Linked DNA regions of Thalassospira sp. TSL5-1. Each later gene encodes a partner of the first gene's protein in a complex. Links are inferred from orthologs where the notes say so. Each region holds a gene or a part of one and is shown in the gene's direction. Other genes may lie near its edges. The genes, in order: uvrB and LF95_RS15230.

Region 1 (11,400 bases):
TGATGTGCGCGGTACCGGGGCCAGTTTTGGAACCCGGGACGGGTTTCGTTCCCCGGCAGAGCGTTTTGACAGCGCCGAGGTCGCTGATTGGGTGATCGACCAGAACTGGTCCAATGGTGTTATTGGGGCGACGGGTATTTCCTATCTTGGCGCGGCATCGGATTTTCTGGCATCGACGGGGCATCCGGCGGTAAAGGCCATCGCGCCGTTGTTTTCTGTTTGGGATACATATTCGGATAATTATTTTCCGGGGGGCATGCAGTGCGTTTCGCTGACCCGGGTATATGATGACCTGATGAAGGGGCTCGATCTTGATCAGCGGGCCTATCTCAAGAACTATAAATATTATGCCAGCCCGGATTATCTGGGGCCGCAACCGGTTGACGAGGACCCATCAGGGGCGTTGGTGGCCGAGGCGGTGGCAGAGCACCAGGCCAATTTCCGCCAGACCGATTTCATGGCGGATTTGTCCTATCGCGAGCAGGGCCTGCCTTATGACCCCGATTATTCCAGTGCCTCCATCAGCCCTTATTCCTATTGTGATGGCGTAAATGAGGATGTCGCGATTTTGTCGATGTCTGGCTGGATGGATGGGGCGGGTTATGCCAATGGGGCGATTTCGCGGTTTTTGACGCTGAATAAAAACCCGCATCACCTTTTGCTTGGTCCGTGGGATCATGGTGCCCGTATTGATGTTTCGCCGTGGCGCGCGTCGGAAACCCCGACATTTTCGATGTTGGGGGCCGTTTTGCGGTTTTTTGATACATATCTGATGGGCATGGATACCGGTTTGCGGACCGAGCCACCTGTTGCCTATTTCAAACTGCACGAAGAGGCATGGGGCGAGGCCGAAACCTGGCCACCAAAACCGGCACAGCTTGTTTTGCATCCTGATCAGGCGGGCGGACTTGGCACGCACAGCGCAACCGGGACGGCAGCCTATCAATGTGTGCCAGAAACCGGAACCGGTTTTGAAACCCGTTACGAACGCATATCGGGGCTGGATTCACGGAACTATTATTTTGACTGGCAGGGGCGCACGGGCCTTATGTTGTCGTTCGATAGTGCGCCAATGACGGAAGATATTGCCCTTGCCGGCCATGCGGTGCTTGAGATGACAGCCCGTTTTGATGCACCGGATGCGGGGCTTTTCATTTATTTGACCGAAGTGGAAGCCGACGGAACGGAGCGTTACATCACCGAAGGTATTTTGCGGGCGATTTTCCGTGATGAAGAGGACGCACCGGATAATATTCGCATTAATTGGCCGTTTCGCAGCTATCACCGGGACAGTGCGCGCCCCTTGCCATTGAACGAGGCACAGCGCATTCGCATTCCGCTATTGCCGACGGCCTGGACCTTGGCGAAAGGCAGTAAATTGCGCCTTTCAATTACCGGGGCGGATAAGGATCACTTTAAAAAAGTGCCCCACGGCAAAATGGCAAATATCACGCTTGAATTGTCGGACACCCGGCTTGTGTTGCCGCTGGAACAGGAGACATCTGCAACATGAGGGCGACGGCAAAGGGGATGGATACGATGCTGGGTCAAATGCGCGATGTGACAGACATCATCGCGGCAACGGCCCTGCGGTATTACCCCGACGGAGGCGAACGGATTTACTCGACCCATCCGGATCGTTTTCCGGATGCCGGTTTCAAGCGATTTGAGGATGCACCGACAATGGCGCGCGTTCGCGATGCCAAGGCCCCGGTATTAACTAACGGGCTGGAGGCATTGCAGGCCGGTTTTCCGGACTGGCAAAGAATTGTCGATGGGGGGTGTGACGCGATCGTCAATATTCCGGTTCGCGCACCGTCTGGCGAAGTGCTGGGACAGCTTAATTTGATGGCGCGGGCAGGGCGGTTTTCGACAGAAACCCTTGCCCGCCTGCAAACGATCGCAGATCAAAATGCGTCATGCTTTTTGGATCAGACTTCAAGGGAGATACTCTGATGCGGTTGACACGCCTGACCTACCGGGGCGTGATTATTCTCGCCTATCTTGTCATGTTGCTGCCGGTGTTTTTGCTGGTTTTGACATCCTTTTTCAAAGACACCATCATTACGTTTCCGCCTTCGGGCTTTTCGCTGGAATGGTATGCGAACGCAATTGATCGCGAAGAATTTCTGAGCGGATTTTTCGTCAGTTTCAAGGTGGCGGCACTGGCGACCATTATTGGTGTGCCATTGGGGATGGCAGCAGCATTGGCACTTACGCGCAGTGCAATCCGCGGCAAGCAGGCAATCACGACCTTTCTTTTGGGACCTATTATTGTGCCGGGTATTGTGGCGGGCACGGCACTTTATCTTACTTTTCTGCTCGCGCAGAACCAGTTGGATATGGATATTGTCGGTACTTTGCCAGGCCTGGTCGCCGCGCATATCTTGCTGACGATCCCCTGGACCGTGCGGGTTGCTACCGCTGGATTACAGGGACTGGACAAAAGCATAGAAGAGGCCGCCGCCAACCTTGGCGCCCGCCCCTGGACTGTTTTTGTGCGGGTGACGCTGCCGATGATGCGCCCGGCGATTGTCGCCGCCTCGATGTTTTCCTTTATCCAGAGTTTTGAAAACCTTGAACTGACTTTGCTTCTTGTTGGTCCGGGAATGAGCACTCTGCCAATCGCGATGCTGAACTATCTTGAGTTCCAGATCGACCCGACGCTGGCTGCGGTTGCGACCATTCAGGTTGTTGTCATCGCGGCGATGATGTTGATCACCGACCGTTACGTAAAACTCTCCCGCATCGTCTGACATTGGAGATCGGATCTATGAAATCTTTGGAACTTGTGAATGTCTGCAAGAAATTTGGCGAAGCGGTTGCCGTAACCGATATGAGCATGCACATCCTCAAAGGAGAGCTTGTATCGCTTCTTGGGCCTTCGGGATGCGGCAAGACAACCACATTGCGGATGGTCGCCGGGTTTGTCGAGCCCAGTGCCGGGTCGATCCTGATCAATGGCCGGGATGTTACAAATCTGCCGCCTTATGCACGCAATACGGCACTGGTGTTTCAGTCCTATGCGCTGTTTCCCCACATGACGGTTGCCCAGAATGTTGGTTTTGGCCTGGAAATGCGCAAAGTTGGCAAGGCCGAGCGCGAGGAAAAAAGTATCGAGGCACTCAAACGTGTCAGGCTTGATCACTTTGCAGACCGTTACCCGCGCCAGCTTTCAGGCGGGCAGCAGCAGCGGGTTGCGTTGGCACGCGGGCTTGTTCTGAACCCGGATGTCTTTTTGCTTGATGAGCCACTTTCCAATCTTGATGCCAAATTGCGCGGGGAAGTCCGCAGCGAAATTCGCGGGCTTCAGCAGTCTTTGGAACTGACCACACTGATGGTGACGCATGATCAGGAAGAAGCCCTGACCATGTCTGACAAGCTTGTATTGATGGAAGCCGGTCGTGTACGCCAATCGGGCACGGCACAGGATTTATACGAGCAGCCAGCCGATGCCTTTGTCGCCGATTTTGTCGGGCGGTCAAATGTCGTTAAGGGCCGTGTCGAGGACGGGCAATTCCGGACTGCAGACGGCACCGTTATGCCGACAATGCCCGGGATACAGGCTGATGCGCAATATTACACCTTGCGGCCCGAAAAAATCAGCTTGTCGCGTGACGGCGAGGGGGTCGAAGGCACCCTGCGCGAACGTCTCTATCTTGGGGCGCAAACGGAATACACGGTGATGGTTGGTGACACTTCGATCTCGGTTGTTATGGCAACACCGGGGCCGGATGACCAGCGCGCGGGCTTGCGTGTCGGGGATCCGGTTCGGCTTGACTGGGATGTCGCGTCGGTGCGGCTTCTTACCCACTAACAATAAAAAATATCAAAATATCAAACATATATCAGGAGAGACTCATGGCTAACTTAACCCGTCGTTCTTTTCTAGCTACGGCTGCGGCATTGTCGGCTGTTTCAATGGTGCCCGGAAAATTGATGGCACAAACAAACGATGTTGTTGTCGGGACATGGGGGGGGACCTTTGGCGATTTGCTCAAGGCGAATGTTGACGAAACGGTTATGAAGTCCGCGGGCTATAACGTTCTTCAGGAAATATCCGGTCCGGTTCCCCGTCGTACCAAACTGATTTCCGAACGGATGCAACGTCGCGGCAGCATGGATGCTGCCCTGCTGGCAGATTTTGATATGTACGCCGCCGCCAAGGTGGGCGCTGTCGAGAAACTGGATGCGTCCAACGTTCCCAATTACGACAATATTCTGCCGTTTCTGAAAAAGGCGCATTCGGTGCCATTGATTTATTCGGCACATACGATTGTTTATCGCAAGGACCTGATCACAACCCCGCCGCAATCCATCGCAGAGCTGTGGAACCCGAAATATAAAGGCAAGATCGGCCTGAGCGATTTTCTTTATACGTCCAACATGGCCTATGCGGCGATCCATAATGGCGGCACGCTGTCTGACTTTGACGGCAGTGAAAAGGGTGTTGCCGCCTGGAAAGAGCTGGATGCAAAGCTTTTGCCCTCTACAGAGGCTGTTGGTCAGGCGTTGGCATCGGGCGATATCTGGATCACGATTATTTCGGCGGCCCGTGGGTATAGCTGGTCCAAATCCGGAATTGATCTGGGCTGGGTTGTGCCCGAAGAAGGCGCTTTCCCTGCCGTTTACGAGGCTGCGGTGCCGAAAAATGCCCGCAACCCCGAGGGCGGAATGGCCTATATGAATGCGCTGCTTGATCCTGCAGTACAAAAGGCCTTCGCTGAGAAAATGGGCTATTTGCCGACCGTGAAGAACGGCCATATCAGCCCGGAACTAGAAGAAAAAATCGGCTTTTCCGAAGCCGAACAAAACCGCCTGTGGCAACCCGATTTTGACTTTATTCTGGAAAACCAGACCAAGCTTCTGGATACCTGGAACCGCGTGCTCAAAGGCTGACAAAATGGCAAAACTTGTTCTTCCGGCGGGACTTCTTGTCCTTCTTCTGTTGGGCGGCCCCATGCTGTTGATGTTGCGGTATTCGTTTAACGAATATGATCCGCTTTACATCATGCAACAGGCATTCACGTTCGAGAATTATGCCAAGGCAGTCGTTGATCCGTACTATCAGAAAATCCTGGTAACGACGATTACCATTGCTCTGACCTGTACGGTGTTAACAACGCTGCTGGCTTATGGCCCTGCCTATTGGCTGGCACGGATGGAAGGCCGCTGGAAGAGCAAATGGACAATCCTGACAATGTTTCCACTGCTTGTGGGCGGTGTGGTGCGTTCGGCAGGATATATTGCGCTGTTAAGCACCACCGGGCTTATAAATGCGACATTGTTGGGACTTGGCATTATTTCCGAGCCCCTGACGTTGCTTTACACGCCCGGTGCCGTGATTTTCGCAACGGTGGGCATCGTTCTGCCTTATATGATCCTGACGCTGGCGTCGGTTATTGAAAGTATCCCGCGCCAGGTTGAAGATGCGGCGGCCAATTTGGGCGCGCGTCCGACAACCGCCTTTTTCCGGGTGCTTGTCCCGCTGTCCCTGCCCGGTGTGCTGGCCGGTGCCTCACTGGTGTTCATTCTTTGCATGAATGCCTATGCAACGCCGTTGTTGCTTGGAGGGCCGCAGTTTCAGATGATGGCACCTGTTGTGTATGAACAGTTCGCCAAGGCGTCAAACTGGCCTTTTGGTGCTGCGCTGGCGTTTATCTTGCTGATGGTGACGGTTATTTTGACGACGGTGGGCAGTTCCATTATCGCAAAGCGTTATAAGGCGGGCTGAGAACCTGGTTTTTGACTACTGTCTGGTGTCGTTTTGCCCAAGGGGGTGACAGCATAGTGACAAAACCTGTCAGGAACTGTCAGGAGCAGGGCTTGCGATTGGTCCTATCTACCTTATAACTAGGGGCAGGATAAAACAGGGGTCTGCCCGATGAATGCGCTGCCAGAATTTTTGACCAAACGCCGCCCGCCGGTTGAAGGATCGCGGAAGTTTAAGCTGGTGACGGAATATGAGCCGTCGGGCGACCAGCCGCAGGCGATTGCCGAGCTGTATGACGGCATCGAGCAGGGCGAGCGTGACCAGGTTTTGCTGGGTGTGACCGGGTCGGGCAAGACATTTACCATTGCCAATATCATTGCCAAAACCCAGCGCCCGGCCCTGGTGCTGGCGCCGAATAAAACCCTGGCCGCCCAGCTTTATTCCGAGATGAAAAGCTTCTTCCCGGAAAATGCGGTGGAATATTTCGTTTCCTATTACGACTATTACCAGCCCGAAGCCTATGTGGCGCGGACCGACACCTATATTGAAAAAGACAGTTCGATCAATGAACAGATCGACCGGATGCGCCATGCTGCCACGCGCGCCATTCTAGAGCGCAATGACTGTATCATCGTGGCATCGGTGTCGTGCATTTACGGTATTGGCGCGGTGGAAACCTACCTTGAGATGACACAGCGCATTGCGGTGGGCGATGAAGTTGACCGCAACGACATTATGAAACGTCTGGTCGAGCTGCAATATACCCGCAATGATGCTGCCTTTACCCGTGGCACCTTTCGCGTGCGCGGGGATGTTTTGGAAATTTTCCCGGCCCACTCCGAAGACCGCGCCTGGCGGGTATCGATGTTTGGCGACGAGATCGAGGAACTGGCCGAATTTGACCCGCTGACCGGGCATAAATATGCCAGCATGGATTCGGTCACGGTTTATGCCAATTCCCACCATGTGACACCACGTCCGACCCTGGTGCAGGCGATGCACGGCATTAAACAGGAATTAAAGGACCGGCTGGCGCAATTTCAGCAGGAAGGCAAATTGCTGGCCGCCGAACGGATTGAACAGCGCACCACCTTTGATTTGGAAATGATGGAAACGGTGGGTCACTGCAAGGGCATTGAAAACTATTCCCGCTGGCTTTCGGGCCGTAATCCCGGTGAACCGCCGCCGACTTTGTTTGAATATCTGCCTGAAAATGCCCTGTTATTTGTCGATGAAAGCCACGTTGCCGTGCCGCAGATCGGCGGCATGTTCAAGGGTGACTATAATCGCAAATTCACGCTGGCTGAACATGGCTTTCGCCTGCCTAGCTGTGTCGACAACCGGCCGCTGAAATTTGACGAATGGGACGCGATGCGCCCGCAAAGCGTGTTTGTATCGGCCACACCGGGCCCGTGGGAAATTAACCAGACCGGTGGCGTTTTTGCCGAACAGGTTATTCGTCCGACTGGCCTGATCGACCCGGTTTGTATCATTCGCCCGGTCGAAACCCAGGTTGATGATTTGCTGGCCGAAGCGAAGGAATGTGCGCAGAAAAGCCAGCGTGTTTTGGTGACAACCCTGACCAAGCGCATGGCCGAGGATTTGACCGAATATCTGCACGAAAATGGCGTGCGGGTGCGCTATTTGCATTCCGATATTGATACATTGGAGCGCATCGAGATCATCCGTGATTTGCGCCTTGGCGTGTTTGACGTGCTGGTGGGGATTAACCTTCTGCGGGAGGGGCTGGATATTCCCGAATGTGCGCTGGTGGCGATTTTGGATGCGGATAAGGAAGGCTTTTTGCGCTCCAAAACATCGCTGGTGCAGACGATTGGCCGGGCCGCGCGTAACCTGGATGGCCGGGTGATTTTATATGCCGATAAAATGACCGACAGCCTGGAATATGCGATTGGGGAAACCAACCGGCGCCGTGAAAAGCAGGTTGCCTATAACGAGGAACATGGCATTACCCCGGCCTCAATCCGCAGTCGTATCCATGATGTGATCGAAAGTGTGGCCGAGCATGATTATGTTACGGTCGATACCGGTGTTTCGGGCGATGTGATGATTGGGCATAATTTGCGTGCCCATATCGAGGAGCTTGAAAAGCGCATGCGCGAAGCTGCGGGCAACCTTGAATTCGAGGAAGCCGCCCGCCTGCGTGATGAAGTCAAACGCCTGGAAAATCAGGAACTGGGCCTTGCCGAGGCCGGGCCGATGGCGCGTGATATCACGCCCAAAGATGGCAGCGCCGGGCCGGGCTCCAAATCGGCCAACAAGCCGAAATACAAGGGGCGGCGGCGTAAAGGCCCATAAGGGGGCTGAAGGATTTGGCATCAAACGCGAAAGGCTGCATCGTTGATGAATGCAGCCTTTTTTGCAGGCGTAGGAAAGGCGGGTTCTCAGGCGGCGTTGTAATGTACGCCACGTCCGTCAAAAAATACGGCCAGCCAGACGGTGTCGGTATCTTTTTCTGTCCAGGCAACCCGGTGGCGGCATCCGGGCGGGATGTAAAGATGGTCGCCGGGTTTCAGGACATGGCCGTTATCTTCGCCTTCAAACACAATTTCGGCACTGCCAGTCAGCAGGATCACCCATTCGGCCGGTTGTTGGTCATACCAGCCAGTTTCGGGCGAGGATTGGCCGCGTGACACAATGCGTTCGATCCGCAAGCACGGAGAGCGCAGGATTTCGTCGAAGATTTCGCTGTTTTTGGCATCTGGAAGTGCGGCAAAAAGATTTGCCAGTGATGCGTCGGGCATCGTGAGGACCCTCCGTTCCGGTTGTGGGGATTGCCCGCAACATAAACCGGAACGAAGGGCCGGCACAAAGCCGACCCTGACAAAGCAGCCATGCGTTTTAAACGCAAATGGCGATTACATGTAAAGTTTTTCCCCTTCCATGCCTTTATACATGTCGGCGACATAGTCGGCATAGCCGTTAAACAACTGGGTGGGGACTTCTTCACCGTTTGACAGCAGGCGTTCCTGGGCCTGGCTCCAGCGGGGATGGGGCACCTTGGGGTTCACATTGGCCCAGAAACCATATTCGTTATCGGCAATCTGCTGCCAGTAACTGACCGGGCGTTTGTCGGTAAAGGTAAAACGCACAATGGATTTGATGTTTTTAAAACCGTATTTCCACGGTGTGACCAACCTTAGTGGCGCGCCGTTTTGTTTGGGGATAGGCTCACCATACAGGCCGGTGGCAATCATTGTCAGTTCGTTGGTGGCCTCGGCCATTGTCAGGCCTTCAATATAGGGCCACGGATACCAGAACTGCTTGAGGCCCGGCATGGTGTCTTCCTGTTCGGCGGTTTGCATTTCGACATATTTTGCCCCCGATGTCGGCTTGGCAAAATCCACCAGGGCCTTCATGGGGAAACCGGTCCAGGGCACGGTCATGGCCCAGGCCTCGACACAGCGGAAACGATAAACCCGTTCTTCGAGCGGCATTTTGCGCACAAGTTCGTCGAAATCGATTTCGATGGGCTTTTCTACCATGCCGTCGATTTTTACTTTCCAGGGCGAAATTTTAAGCGCCTGTGCGGCATCGGCAATGAATTTGTGTGACCCGAACTCATAGAAATTATTGTAATGCGTTGCCTTTTCCTTGGGGGTAATCGGCCGATCCACTTTGTAGGCATCATTGCGTTTGGCCGGGTACAGGTCGGCATTTGGCATGGCCGCCTGGGCAAAGGCACGACCCAGCGGCAGGGTGCTTGCGGCGGCACCAATCGTGCCTGCGGCGATACCCTGAATGAATTTGCGGCGATTGCGGTAAATCGCCTCGGGTGTGGTCTCTCTCTCGGGGATTTCCCATCCCTTCCGAACGCGGATTAGCATATGACCCTCCAATATGGCATGTGCCGATTTCGCGGCAAAAACCCGCTTAGGGCAAATCAAACATGGGTGATATGGCAGTGATGCCCTGCTTTGCGGCACGTTTAGGCGGTTTTTTATAGCTGTTTTATCCTACGTTCAGCGCACAACATCGGATTGATCGTGCCAGGCGATTGGTTTGGCGCTAACATGATCGAAAAACAGTCGCCCCTATTGTGACGTGGGGCATGCGAACAGGATATGCAGGCGAAAAATGTTTGAATTCAAAGATATAGAGATTTTGCAGGATATTGTCCGGGCCGGTGGTTTTCGGGCGGCGGCGCAAAAATACAATTTGTCGCAATCGGCAATTTCGTCGCGGGTTTCCGCCCTGGAAAAGAAACTGGGCATGATGTTGTTTGACCGCAGCAACCGCCAGGTTCGACTAACCGCTGCGGGGCGGCGTTTTCTGGAGGAAGCGCAAAGATTATCGCGGGCGCGCGACAGGATCTGGCAGGAATTTACCCAGCGGGAAAAATTGAGCGGCACGGTCCGTATCGGGGTTGCCGAAACGATTGTCCATACCATCCTGACCGGAATGCTAAACAAGCTGAAAGATGATTATCCCGATGTTCGCTTCGAGCTGTCGGTCGATACATCCGCGCAGCTTGCCACGGCTATGGCCGATGATGCACTTGATGTTGCCGTGCTGCTTAGGGAATCGTTGCCACAAGGTGCGGTTGCAGCGGCCCTGAAGCCGGTTCATCTTGGCTGGTTCTGTAGCGAGTCGATGGATCTGCCTGATACGCCCCTGTCGATTGCCGACCTGGCAGCCCATGCGATTGTGACTTTTCCCAAGGGCACACCACCCTTTCGCGAGGTTGAAGGCATTTTTTCCGCCCCGGATATTTCGCCACCCGCCCTGCATGGGTCGGCATCTCTTTCAACTGTAAAGCATCTGGTTGGCGATGGTTTTGGCATTGGTGTTTTGCCAACTTTGATGGTCAAAAATTCGGTTTGGAATGAGCGCATTAAGGCCATATCCGTCCAGCCCGAAGCCACGTTGAGCGACCTTCATTTTGTGGTGGGATATTACCCGGAACGAAACCGCGAAATTGGCGAGGCCGTGATCGAGGCTGCAAGGCTGTTTGATCACTTCTGATTGTGTTGGAGCAACATGATCGTTCTGATCTGTAAAATAGATCGTTTTTTTCTTTAAATGATTTATTGACAAGATCGTTCCTGTTTCTCACAGTTATTGGCGAGGCTGAGAACAGGACAGATAAAATGAATGCTGAAAAAAGCGCATCCTGTTCCTCGAGAGACGTGAAGGGGTCGATATCCACAGTCAAGCCGCTTGATTTGCGGCATGCGATCCGTTCCGGGAATCATCGGGGAACGACGACAGGCTATTCCGCCGGGTATCTGCAGGGCAATCTTGCGATTATTCCGCAAAAAGACGCGGCTGATTTTCTGTCTTTTTGTATGAAAAACCCCAAACCGTGCCCGCTCATCGGTGTTTCGGAACCGGGATCGCCCCATATTCCCGCCCTGGGGGCTGATCTGGATATTCGCACGGACCTGCCGGGGTACCGGGTTTTTCGTGGCAGTCGCGATTATCAAAGTGTGACCGATCTTAACGCCGTGTGGCGGGATGATCTGGTGACATTTGTACTGGGCTGTTCTTTTTCGTTTGAAGCAGCGATTACATCGGCGGGCATCGCGCTGCACCATCTTGATGCGGGTCGTAATGTGCCGATGTATGTGACCAACATTGCCACATCCCCGGCGGGCCGTTTTCATGGGCCGCTGGTTGTTTCGATGCGTGCTTTCAAACCATCCGATGCCATTCGTGCCGTTTTG
Region 2 (11,467 bases), 150 kb from region 1 along the record:
TGTAAAAGCCGATCAGCGATGATGCTGTACCTGCAATCGCGCCCAGTGGTTCCATTGCCAGTGAATTGAAATTTGGCATCGTCAGCATGAAGGCGAAATGCGCAATCGTCAGGCCTACGCCAAACATCCAAAGCGGCGGTACGCCATCAAAGGCCAGGGCAACCGCCAGATTGACCGCACCCATTGCGATAAAAACGCACAGGCCGAAATGCGATAGTTTGTGCATGCCGATTCTGCGCACCAGCCGGGCATTGACGAAGGATGCCACACTCATGGCTGCGGCAATCAGACCAAATACGACCGGAAACCAGTCGCCCAGTTTGTAAATCGAGGAATCAAAAATTTGCTCGGCGGACCCGATATAGGACATGAGGCAGCCAAAACACAGGCCCATTGCCGTGCCATAGCCCAGTGTCTGGCGGGTGGTTGCCGTAACACGGAAATCCCGCATAATCCGGCGGATCGAAAGTTTGTGGCGGTATTCCGGGTGCAGGGTTTCGGGCATGCGCAATTTGTACCAGGCCACCAAAACAACAACCAGCAGCAGCATAAAACCGAAAATCAGATGCCAACTGCCAAATGACAGGATCAGGCCGCCACTGGCTGGGGCAAAGACCGGCACAATAATGAAAACCATCATCACCAGCGACATCACGCGTGCCATATCGCGCCCTTCAAAACAGTCGCGAATGATGGTTAGCGTTAAAATACGCGGGGCTGCCGCACCCAGCCCCTGAACGAAGCGGGCGATCAACAGATGGTCAAAGCTGTCGGCAAAAAACGACATCACCGTGCCAATGGTGTAGATGAACAGCCCCAGCATCAGGATTATTTTGCGGCCATACACATCGGCCAGCGGGCCATAGACAATTTGCATCATCGCAAATCCGATCATGAAAACGAAAACCAGAAGCTGGATTTCATTGGGATCGGACAGGGCATAATCCTGCGAGATGGGGCCAAAAGCGGGAAGCAGATTGTCAATGGAAAGTGCGACCATGCCCATTGTCAAAGCCATCAATGTGACGAATTCGGCAAAAGGCGGGATGGGGCGGGACAAGGGTGTGCCCGTCGATTGACTGCTGGTCATTAAATGAAAGTCCTGAAACAAAAGTTATCGTGCATCTAATATGCAATTGATTTGATTGTAAGAATGGGACATTGAACAGCTAAAGATCAATGACGTTTTTTAGGGTTTCGTCCCTGTTTCGCACAGATAGGCTCTCTTGTGGTGGAAAACGTATTCATTTGGCCCTGCGCGACAAACTCTCCTGACAGATAAATTGACGGTAGTGGATGGGCAATGCGATATACTCGTAACGGGTGCAAGGCATCCAGACAGCCGCATTTTGGGGGGCAGGGGTATTTTGGCCGGAAATTCGCTGCGAAACTTGCGCATTTTTACAAGCTTCCGTCGCCTGATGAAGGGCGAGCAGCTTGTTTTGTCCATTTTGGCGCTGGTGGTGGGCACCCTGGTGGGGGCAATGGCGATTGTCTTTCGCGAGGGGCTTTTGCTGATCCAGAAGCTGGGCTATGGCTCCTCTGACGAGGCGGTGCATTATTTCCTGCAAACCCTGCCGGCCTGGCATTTGATCCTGGTTCCGACATTGGGCGGGCTTTTGATTGGCCTGTTTGTGTATCGTTTTATGCCCGATCGCCGTTCCCTTGGCGTGGCAGATGTGATTGATGCTGCGGCTTTTCATGATGGGCGCATGTCGGCACGCAGCGGGTTTAAGGCAGCCCTTGTCAATGTTGCCTCGTTGGGGTGCGGGGCGTCGCTGGGCCGTGAAGGGCCGGTTGTCCATATGGGGGCCACCATCGGTTCGTGGCTGACGCGTGTTTTGCATTTGCGCCGAAGTGCGGCACGCACCCTTTTGGGCTGTGGCGTGGCCTCGGCGGTGGCGGCATCCTTTAATGCGCCGTTGGCTGGTGCCCTTTTTGCCCACGAGGTTGCCCTGGGTCATTATGCCTTAACCGCCTTTGCGCCCATTGTGCTGGCCTCGGTTAGCGGGACCATTTTAACCCGGCTGTATTTTGGCCATGACGTTGCCTTTCTGATCCCCGCCCATGAAATTGCGTCTTTTCTGGAATTTCCCGCCTTTGCCCTGTTGGGGGTGTGCGCTGGTGTGCTCAGTGTTCTGGTGGTGCGCTCCGTCGGTTTTACCCAGCAGTTTGTCCGTGCGGCACGCATTCCGGTTTGGGGGCGACCGGCGTTGGCAGGGCTTGCCGTGGGTGTCATGTCGGTCGGGTACCCGGAAGTGGTTGGTGTGGGCTATGGCGCGATGAATGATGCCCTCTACGAGGTTTATTCCTGGTCGCTGCTAAGCCAGCTTTTGGCGGTTAAGGCGGTATTGGTTGTGATCTGCCTTGCCTTTGGCTTTGGTGGTGGGGTGTTTAGTCCGGCCCTGTTTTTGGGCGCGATGCTGGGCGGAGCCTTTGGCCTCACGGCAACGGCTATCCTGCCGGATTTATCCTCCGGTCACGGGGCCTATACGCTGGTGGGCATGGGCGCGGTGGCGGCGGCCATGCTGGGCGCGCCCATTTCCACCACCCTGATCATTTTTGAACTGACCGGTGATTATGAACTGACGATTGCGGTGATGGTGGCATCGGTGATTGCCTCCATGATTGCCGATCATGCCCAGGGCGGGTCGTTTTTTGGTTGGCAGTTGCGCCAGCGCGGGCTTAGCCATCGCTGGGGCCGGGAGGTTAATTTGCTGCGCAGCCTGAAGGTGGGGGATGTGATGTCGCGGCAATTTGCCACCGTTATGCCCGACGAGCCGATCAGCCGCCTGCGGGAAAAGCTGGTGAATGCACCTTACAGCGAGTTGTTTGTGCTAGATGATGCGGGCAAACTTGTGGGTACCATTACCCTGGCCGATTTGCGCCATGCGGCCTTTGATCCCAATATTGGCGATGATGTTACCGCCATCAAGCTCGCCCGGGCCAAACCGCCCGCCCTTTGCCGTGAAGACAGTATTGAGTATGCCATTCGCCTGATGGAACAAACCGGCGAGGAACATTTGCCGGTGGTCGCCAATACGGAAGACCGATTGATGATTGGCTTTGTCCATGAAAAGGACGCCATGATGGCCTATAATCGCGCGCTTCTGGAACTGCACGGTGAAGAACGCGGCGATGCCCCGCCAAAATTGTTTTAGCTCTGCCTGTGCGGAAAATGACGGGCTAATCGGGCATTTGGGCTATGAAACAGGTGTCGGAAGTTCCTGTTTTGTTGCACATTGGCAAAAGCCATACTGGCCCTGTCTGTTTCGCGTGTTATATATGCTGCCATGACTGATGATCCCTTTGAAATCGACGAATACAGCTCTGCCCCGGATATGCGCCTGGAAAAGGCACCAACACCGGGATATCTGACCACGCTGAATGCGGAACAGCGCGATGCCGTTGCCACGCTGGACGGGCCTTTATTGGTGCTGGCCGGGGCGGGAACGGGCAAAACGCGCGTTTTGACCACACGCCTGGCCCACCTTTTGGAAACCAAAGGTGGGGCGCCGGAATATCTGCACCCGCAGCAGATTTTAACCGTGACCTTTACCAACCGTGCCGCGCGCGAAATGCAGGAACGTGTGGCCGCCACCCTGGGTCGCCCGGTTGAGGGCTGGTGGCTGGGGACCTTCCATTCGCTGGCCGCCCGTTTGTTGCGCCGCCATGCCGAACTGGTGGGGTTAAAATCGAATTTCACGATTCTCGATACCGATGATCAGATCCGCCTTCTCAAGCAGATCATGGAAGCCGAGCAGATCGATGTGAAGAAATGGCCGGCAAAGCAATTGATGGGGATCATTCAACGCTGGAAAGACAAGGGCTTAACGCCGGATCGTGCGACCGAGGGCATGGAATTTGCCAATGGCTTTGCCCAGCAGCTTTATCGCATTTATCAGGAACGTTTGACGGTTCTGAATGCCGCCGATTTTGGTGATTTATTGCTGCATTGCCTGACGATTTTCCAAAAACATCCCGAAGTGCTGCGCCAGTATCAACAGACATTCCGCTATATTCTGGTCGATGAATATCAGGATACCAACGTCGCCCAATATTTGTGGCTGCGTGCAATGGCGATGGTTCATCGCAATATTTGCTGCGTTGGCGATGATGACCAGGCGATCTATAGCTGGCGCGGGGCAGAGGTTGGCAACATCCTGCGTTTTGAAAGTGATTTTCCCGGGGCCCATGTGGTGCGGCTGGAGCAGAACTATCGCTCTACCCCGCATATTCTGGCTGCGGCATCACAATTGATTGCCCATAATTCCGGCCGTTTGGGCAAGGAACTCTGGACGGAGATTGATGCGGGCGACAAGGTGCAGGTCAAAGGCGTCTGGGATGGGGAATCCGAAGCGCGCCTTGTGGGCGAGGATATTGAAGCCCTGCAAGGCAAGGGTGTTGGTGCCTCGCAAATGGCCATTCTGGTGCGCGCCGGTTTCCAGACCCGTGAATTTGAAGAACGATTGATCACGCTGGGCGTGCCCTATCGCGTGGTGGGTGGGGCGCGATTTTATGAACGCCAGGAAATTCGCGATGCGCTGGCCTATATCCGCCTGATCGCCCAACCCGATGATAGCCTGGCCTTTGAACGTATTGTCAATGTGCCCAAGCGCGGTGTGGGTAAGGTTGCCTTGCAAACCCTGCATCAATATTCGCGGGATCAATCGGTTTCATTGCCGCGTGCGACCCGTGAGTTGATTGATACAGAGGAACTAAAACCGAAATTGCGCAAGGATTTGTCGGTTTTTCTGAGCGATTTTGACCGCTGGCGCGCGCTTTTGGCGGAAAAAAGCCATGTCGAGGTTCTGGAAATCGTCCTTGATGAAAGCGGCTATACCGATATGTGGCGGGCATCAAAGGAAATCGATGCACCGGGCCGTCTGGAAAACCTCAAGGAACTTGTTTCCGCGATTGGCGAATTTGAAAACCTGACGACGTTCCTTGAGCATGTGCAATTGGTGATGGAAAATGACCAGTCCGACGAGCGGGAAAAGGTCACGATCATGACCCTGCACGCCGCCAAGGGGCTGGAATTTGACTATGTCTTTTTGCCGGGCTGGGAAGAAGGTGTATTTCCCCATCAGCGCGCCATGGATGAAAGCGGTGTGAAGGGCCTGGAGGAAGAACGTCGCCTGGCCTATGTCGGCATTACAAGGGCGCGGAAACGGGCCACGGTTTCCTATGCTGCCAATCGCCGCATTTATAACCAGTGGCAAAGTGCGCTACCGTCGCGCTTTGTTGATGAATTGCCATCCGATCATATTGAACGCATCAGCGATACCGGCCTTTCGCAGGGCAAAGGTAATGTATCGCCCGGCGCCTGGGGTGCGGATGACTGGATGAAGCCGCCAAGCTGGGCCAATGAGGGCGATCATAATGGCGGCTATAAATCGCAGAAAAGCACATTTTCGGACCGTAAATTTGCCAGTTCCGGCTGGCAGGACCGGGTGCGTAAAAATGTGATTGATGTTGCGCCCGATGGCGAGGCGGTTTTCACCTCACGCGCCGGATCATCCAAATACAAGGTTGGCGATAAGGTGCGGCATCGCAAATTTGGCCCCGGTATTGTGCGCTCGGTCGATGGCAACAAGCTGGAAATCCATTTTGACGATGTTGGCACCAAAAAGGTTGTCGACAGTTTTATTCTGCCGGGTTAAGCCGGGGGAAATTTTAATCGGCGCGCAGCGGCGCGACTTTACAAACCGGTTGCAAACCAGGGCAGCCGTGATCAACGAGATGCAAAATGACCGAAACTGTGCGTTGCTATAATTTCTCCTTTACCGTTAAAGGGGCCCATGTCGAAGCCTTTGCCGAGGCACTGTCAGACTATTGCGATGCGCTGTCGCATTCCGAACTGACCAGCGAGCCCGATACCGACTGGCGGGTGGAGGGATTTTCCGGTACTGAAATTAACAAACCGGGTGTTGAAACTGCGGTGTCGCTGATGGCAACAGCACTGGGGGCGGAAACCCCGGTGGTAGAATTTGGCAGTTACGAGCCCAAGGATTGGGTTTCCGATAACTTGCGGAGCTTCAAGCCGATTTCGGTGGGCCGGTTTTATGTGCACGGGTCGCATTGGGACGGCGATGTGCCACTGGCAAAAATCGCCCTTCAGGTTGATGCGGGTCTGGCCTTTGGTTCGGGCGAACATCAAACCACCAAGGGCTGCTTGGCCGCGATTGACTGGCTGGCAAAATATGGCCCGCGCCGCAATGCGCTGGATATGGGCTGTGGTTCGGGCATTTTGGGCATGGCCTGCGCCAAAACCTGGAATTGCCCGGTTATGATGGCCGACATTGATGCGCCCTCGGTTCGGGTGGCGCGTGAAAATGCCAAAATTAACAAGGTGGCCGGGCTGGTCACGGCCCTGCATTCCAACGGTTTCGCCGATGTCCGCATTCGTGATGCTGGCTATTACGACATTGTGTGCGCCAATATCCTGGCCCGTCCGCTGCGCAAAATGGCGTATGAGCTGGCAAACACCCTGTCGGATGATGGCGTTGTGGTGCTTTCGGGCCTGTTGGCCCATCAGGAACAGTTTGTCCTGTCCGCCTATCGCGAAGTCGGCCTGACCCTGCTTAACCGTTTCAAGGTTGAAAACTGGACCACGCTGGTGGTGGGTTGATTCATTTAGGAATAATCGGTGTCAGATGTTCTTAGTATTGGCGTTGTCGGGGAATGTTACTGGCCAAAAGAGCCGAGAATTTTTACGTACGGTGATGTAGAGATACTTGCCTATCCAGAGCAAAGAAAATTCCATGCGTCGCTGCATTTGGATATTGGAAAGTATGGCTTGAGCTTTGAGCAGGGATTGAGCTTTTTGAGCGAACTCGCTAGCGTTGTCTGTTGGGTTGATAATGCGCAAACGCGTCTATTATTTGATAATGCTATAACGACAGGCTTTCCTATTAAGATGGGAAAATTTGGTGAGTTTTCCGCCACGTTGGATTCATTAGAAAGGTGGAAAAAGTCTTGGATTACAGTACCTGATGCTAAATCTAAAATGGCTTTAGCTCTTTATCGCGAAGGAATGGTAGCCAGTCGTTCGCATTGTTCTCAATATAGTCTGTTAAGCTATTACAAAGTGTTGGAGTGGCTCTTTCCTGTTAGCTCAGTCAGAACTTTGCAAATGAAAAAGTTGGTGGCTGAAATGTTGAATAGAGATGATCACGATGGTGAAGAATTTCTTTGGAATATCTCCAAATTAGGTTGGGATAAGTTGAGTGCCGAAGAAATTGCTCAAAAGATGTATCGAGAGTGTCGAGGGTTTGTCACGCATGCAAAACATGCAGCAACAATTTTCAATCCAGATTGTGGAACTCAATTGACCTCTATCTTTAGGATGATTAGCCCGATGCAGGTGGTGGCGAGAGCAGCAATAATTCAAGAATGTCCAAAATTGGAATGGCTCTGGTTTGAATGATTGCTGCTGTTATTTAGATCACTGTTATTTGATTGTCTTAAGTTAGCGCCCGCCCGAAACATCAATCAGGGTGCCGGTAACGAAGGAGGACGAATCCTCCATCAGCCACACAATGCTTTCGGCCACTTCCTCGGCGGTGCCGGTGCGGCCCAGCGGGCAGTTCGGCCCCAGTTCTGCTGCCCGGTTGGGGCGGCCGCCGCTGGCGTGAATGTCGGTTTCGATGATGCCGGGGCGCACACCATTGACGCGAATGCCCTCTGGCCCCAATTCCTTGGCCAGGCCAATCGTCAAGCTGTCAATCGCGCCCTTGGACCCGGCATAATCGACATATTCATTCGCCCCGCCCAGCTTGGCCGCCATTGACGAAACATTGACAATAACCCCGCCCTTGCCATCGCGGGTTCGCGCCATATGGCGGGCGGCTTCGCGTGCGACGATATAGGCACCCAGGATGTTGGTATCAAAAATACGTTCCATCCGTTCAACATCCATATCCATCAATTTCAGTGCCGGGGCGACGATCCCGGCATTATTGACTACGGCGTCAATGCTGCCAAAGGCATCCAGCGCAACGGTGAACAGGGAAATGATGTCTTCTTCGCGGGCAACGTCGCAGCGTTTGATAATACATTCACCGCCGGCCTCGCGGCAGTCATTGCGGGTTTGCTCGGCAGCGGCCTTGTTACCGACATAGCTGATGGCAACATTCCAGCCGCGTTCGGCACATAAAAGGGCCGTGGCCCGGCCAATGCCGCGTGATCCACCCGTAATCAAAACTGTTTTAGGCATGTCTCTTCCCCGTTTGTTTAAAGCGCTTTGCCTTTAATCAGCATCATTCTGCCGGAAATAATCTTCTGTCCGGCGAGGAAAGGTCCGCCGGACATAGCGGGGCTACGTTCAAGGGGCTTGACGCTGCGGGGCGGAAGATTATCCCGGCCCGAAGGGGTTGTTTTTGGCGAGGTTCCGCGGCGTTACACCGTTTGACCGATGCGCCGTATCGCTCTGCACGCTGTGCCTTGCCAAACGGTACGCCAAACACAAACATAATGATGCTGATTAAAGGCAAAGCGCTTTCGGGGCAAACTATTGCAGATTCAAATGCTTGGAACAAGCCATAGAAAGAATAAGGAATGGGGCTGAAAAACGAAACGGCCCCGCCGGGGAAGGGGCGGAGCCGTTTCTGAGGGAAACAAAAAAAGACCACAAGGAAAGTGAACCTCTATCCTGCGTGCCGTTTGCAAGGGGACAATATGCGAACGGGCGGGAAGGTCCAGTCAGTCCCGGTCTGCGGTCAAGTTGCTGGCGGGGAGGCCAGCATACCCGGATTGCATCACATCGCCCGACTGGGCACTGCCTGTATCAAAACCGAGCGCGACACGTTCCTGAGGGGAAAGGCGCTCTAGGCCATCATAGGCTGTCTGGCGACGGCGTGACTGGGCAACACTTTGCGCAGTAAATGGAAAACGGACCACCGTTTATTGTCTCCTGCAAATTGATGGCCCGGCGGGTCATCTTTTTGTCATGCAGATGTCATAGTAAAAAAACGTTAACTTTTGTATTGCGAACTGCGCAGGTCTTTCATACCTGAACCGCATGTGGGCGTATATATCGGGCCAAATGGCTGAAAATGCAGGCTTGTATATCATCGGCAAAAACCCGTAATCTCGCCGCACTTTATGACCCTGTCACCCTGTTCCCCTGTCGGACCATCAAAAAAGGATTTCCCATGACCTATTCGGGCGATGCGCATTTGGCTGCTTTGTTAAAAAAGGATGGTATCGAAAAAGATCTAACCGCAATTGTTGATCTGATAGACGGGGTACTGGCGGCAGCCAATGGCGATAGCCGGGCGGACTGGTTTGATCTGATAGGGACCAATCTGTCGCCCGATACCAAAGAAGCCCTTTTGAACCTGCGTGATGAGCGCAAGGGCAGCTTTTGCAATGCCGCCGATGGCTTTGACGCCGCTGAACGCATTGCGCAATTGCGGACCTATTTGGCCGCCAAGGGCATTGACGGCTTTATCGTGCCGCGCGCGGATGAACATCAGGGCGAATATGTGCCTGCCCGTGCGGAACGTTTGGCCTGGTTAACCGGCTTTACCGGCTCGGCCGGGGCGGCGGTTGTGTTGCAGGACCATGCCGCCATTTTTGTCGATGGCCGTTATACCATTCAGGTGCGCCAGCAGGTGAATGGCACGCTTTATCAATATCGCCATCTGGTCAATGAACCGGCGGTCGGCTGGATTTATGACCATCTGGAAGCCGGGCAGAAGCTGGCTTATGATCCGTGGTTGCATACCGTTGCCCATGCTGATCAGTTGCGCGAAGCCTGCGAAAGTGCCGGGGCTGAACTCGTCGCGATTGACCCCAACCCGATTGATGCCCTGTGGCATCAGCAACCCGCCCAGCCGCTGGCACCCGCCCGCCCGCATTTGCTGGAATATGCCGGGCAGTCCAGTGCCGAAAAGCGGGCGGCCATTGCCAAGGCCCTTGAAACCCTGGAATGTGAAGCGGCGGTTATTTCCGCCCCTGACAGCATTGCCTGGCTGTTAAATATTCGCGGTGGCGATGTGCCGCAAACGCCGCTGATGCTGGGTTATGCGATTATTGATAAAAACGGTGCAGTGGACCTGTTTGCCGATGAACGCAAATTTGCCCCCGAAACCCGCGACTGGATTGCGGGTGATGCAACATTGCGCCAGCCCGGCGAACTGGCCGACGCCCTGCGTGGTTTGGGTAATGGGTCGGTCCGGCTGGATGAAGCAACCGCGTCGGACTGGTTGCGCATGCAATTAAGCAAGGCCGGTGCCACGGTGCGCCTGGGTCGGGACCCGATTGCCATTCCCAAGGCGATTAAAAATGCGGTGGAACTGGAAGGCTCGCGCAAGGCGCATAAGCGCGATGGCGAAAAAATCATTCGTTATTTTGCCTGGCTGGAAAAGGCGGCCGCAGACGGGACGCTTGATGAAATGCGGGCCGCAGACAAATTGCTGTCCCTGCGCGAGGAAGACCCGCTGTTTCGCGACAGCAGCTTTACCACCATTCCCGGCAGCGGACCGAACGGGGCGATTTGCCATTATCGTTGCATCCCGGAAACCAATCGCAAATTGCAGCCTGGCGAGATTTTCCTGATTGATTCCGGCGGGCAATATATTGATGGCACCACCGATATTACCCGCACCACGATTATCGGCACGCCCAGCGATGAAATGCGTGACCGTTTTACCCGTGTGCTGAAAGGGCACATCGCCCTTGCCACGGCCAAATTCCCGGCCGGTACCACCGGCCCGCAGCTTGATACCCTGGCACGCAAACCGTTATGGGATGTGGGCCTGGATTTTGACCACGGCACCGGCCACGGTGTTGGCAGCTATTTGGGGGTCCATGAAGGGCCGCAACGCATTTCCAAGGCGGCCAATAAAATTGCCCTGAAGCCGGGCATGGTTCTGTCGAACGAGCCGGGTTATTACAAGGAAGGCGAATATGGCATTCGCATCGAAAACCTGATCGCCGTGATCGAACTTCCGGCACCGGTCGGGGCCGAATTACCGGTTCTGGGGTTTGAAACCCTGACCTTTTCGCCCATCGAACGGCGTTTGATCGATGCCAGCCTGCTTGATGATGCGGAACTGAACTGGCTGAACGATTATCATGCCCGGGTTTATGCCATGTACGAAAACGACCTTGATGATGAACATCGTGACTGGTTGAAACAGGCAACCGCACCGCTTTCCAGGGATTAAGCAGGGGCAAAGGGTGCCGCTCCTTTCGGCCCCAATGGCATAAAGACGCGCCAGTATCGACATGATGCTGGCGCGTTTTGTTTGGCATGATTTATGGGGGAGCCGGGCAAAACGTTGGCGGAATCCGCATTGGCTGCAAAACAGTTGCCGCCAGAGTTTCATCGTATCAGGCTAATTCAATGTGAAAAACAAGTGATGGATGCGCCTTATGGTGGATGTATTCCTCCATAAGCTTCTGAAAATAAAATATTTTATTGATATTGCTCAGGGTATCGAAAAACTTTGTAGGGGTC

Evidence for each region.
Region 2: the proteins of uvrB (region 1) and LF95_RS15230 are in contact, whole or in part, in a crystal structure (PDB 7EGT), measured with the Thermus thermophilus proteins. The link is inferred for Thalassospira sp. TSL5-1 from one-to-one orthologs. Residues at the interface, in WP_096411307.1 of Thermus thermophilus: Glu23, Leu25, Arg26, Asp27, Gly28, Glu29, Arg30, Phe31, Arg55, Glu326, Asp327, Phe328, Glu379, Ser382, Gln383, His398, Gly400, Arg401; in WP_096412145.1 of Thermus thermophilus: His654, Arg656, Phe657, Gln666, Asp668, Glu669, Lys680, Arg681, Leu682, Ser683, Lys685, Tyr686, Ala687.

What each region holds. Positions count from the first base shown.
Region 1 is NZ_KV880638.1:1,082,528-1,093,927, forward strand. What follows is about bases 5,530-8,458. They hold uvrB (excinuclease ABC subunit UvrB), read left to right. Parts: upstream 5,530-5,884; coding sequence 5,885-8,032; downstream 8,033-8,458. Other genes in these bases: LF95_RS14525 (ABC transporter permease), read left to right, coding at 5,530-5,734; LF95_RS14535 (cupin domain-containing protein), read right to left, coding at 8,119-8,458. Also shown: LF95_RS14500 (CocE/NonD family hydrolase), read left to right, coding at 1-1,513; LF95_RS14505 (GAF domain-containing protein), read left to right, coding at 1,510-1,956; LF95_RS14510 (ABC transporter permease), read left to right, coding at 1,956-2,756; LF95_RS14515 (ABC transporter ATP-binding protein), read left to right, coding at 2,774-3,817; LF95_RS14520 (extracellular solute-binding protein), read left to right, coding at 3,862-4,899; more of LF95_RS14525, read left to right, coding at 4,904-5,529; more of LF95_RS14535, read right to left, coding at 8,459-8,478; protein-methionine-sulfoxide reductase catalytic subunit MsrP, read right to left, coding at 8,593-9,561; LF95_RS14545 (LysR family transcriptional regulator), read left to right, coding at 9,812-10,699; LF95_RS14550 (putative hydro-lyase), read left to right, coding at 10,825-11,400. UniProt on the Escherichia coli protein: The UvrABC repair system catalyzes the recognition and processing of DNA lesions. A damage recognition complex composed of 2 UvrA and 2 UvrB subunits scans DNA for abnormalities.
Region 2 is NZ_KV880638.1:1,231,137-1,242,603, forward strand. Bases 2,983-5,978 are described here. They hold LF95_RS15230 (ATP-dependent helicase), read left to right. Parts: upstream 2,983-3,293; coding sequence 3,294-5,663; downstream 5,664-5,978. Other genes in these bases: LF95_RS15225 (chloride channel protein), read left to right, coding at 2,983-3,161; LF95_RS15235 (50S ribosomal protein L11 methyltransferase), read left to right, coding at 5,750-5,978. Also shown: LF95_RS15220 (multidrug effflux MFS transporter), read right to left, coding at 1-1,090; more of LF95_RS15225, read left to right, coding at 1,392-2,982; more of LF95_RS15235, read left to right, coding at 5,979-6,631; methylamine utilization protein MauJ, read left to right, coding at 6,650-7,429; LF95_RS15245 (SDR family oxidoreductase), read right to left, coding at 7,472-8,218; LF95_RS15250 (hypothetical protein), read right to left, coding at 8,704-8,901; LF95_RS15255 (aminopeptidase P family protein), read left to right, coding at 9,156-11,174. UniProt on the Escherichia coli protein: A helicase with DNA-dependent ATPase activity. Unwinds DNA duplexes with 3'-5' polarity. Translocates on single-stranded DNA with 3'-5' polarity. Initiates unwinding more efficiently from a nicked substrate than double-stranded DNA.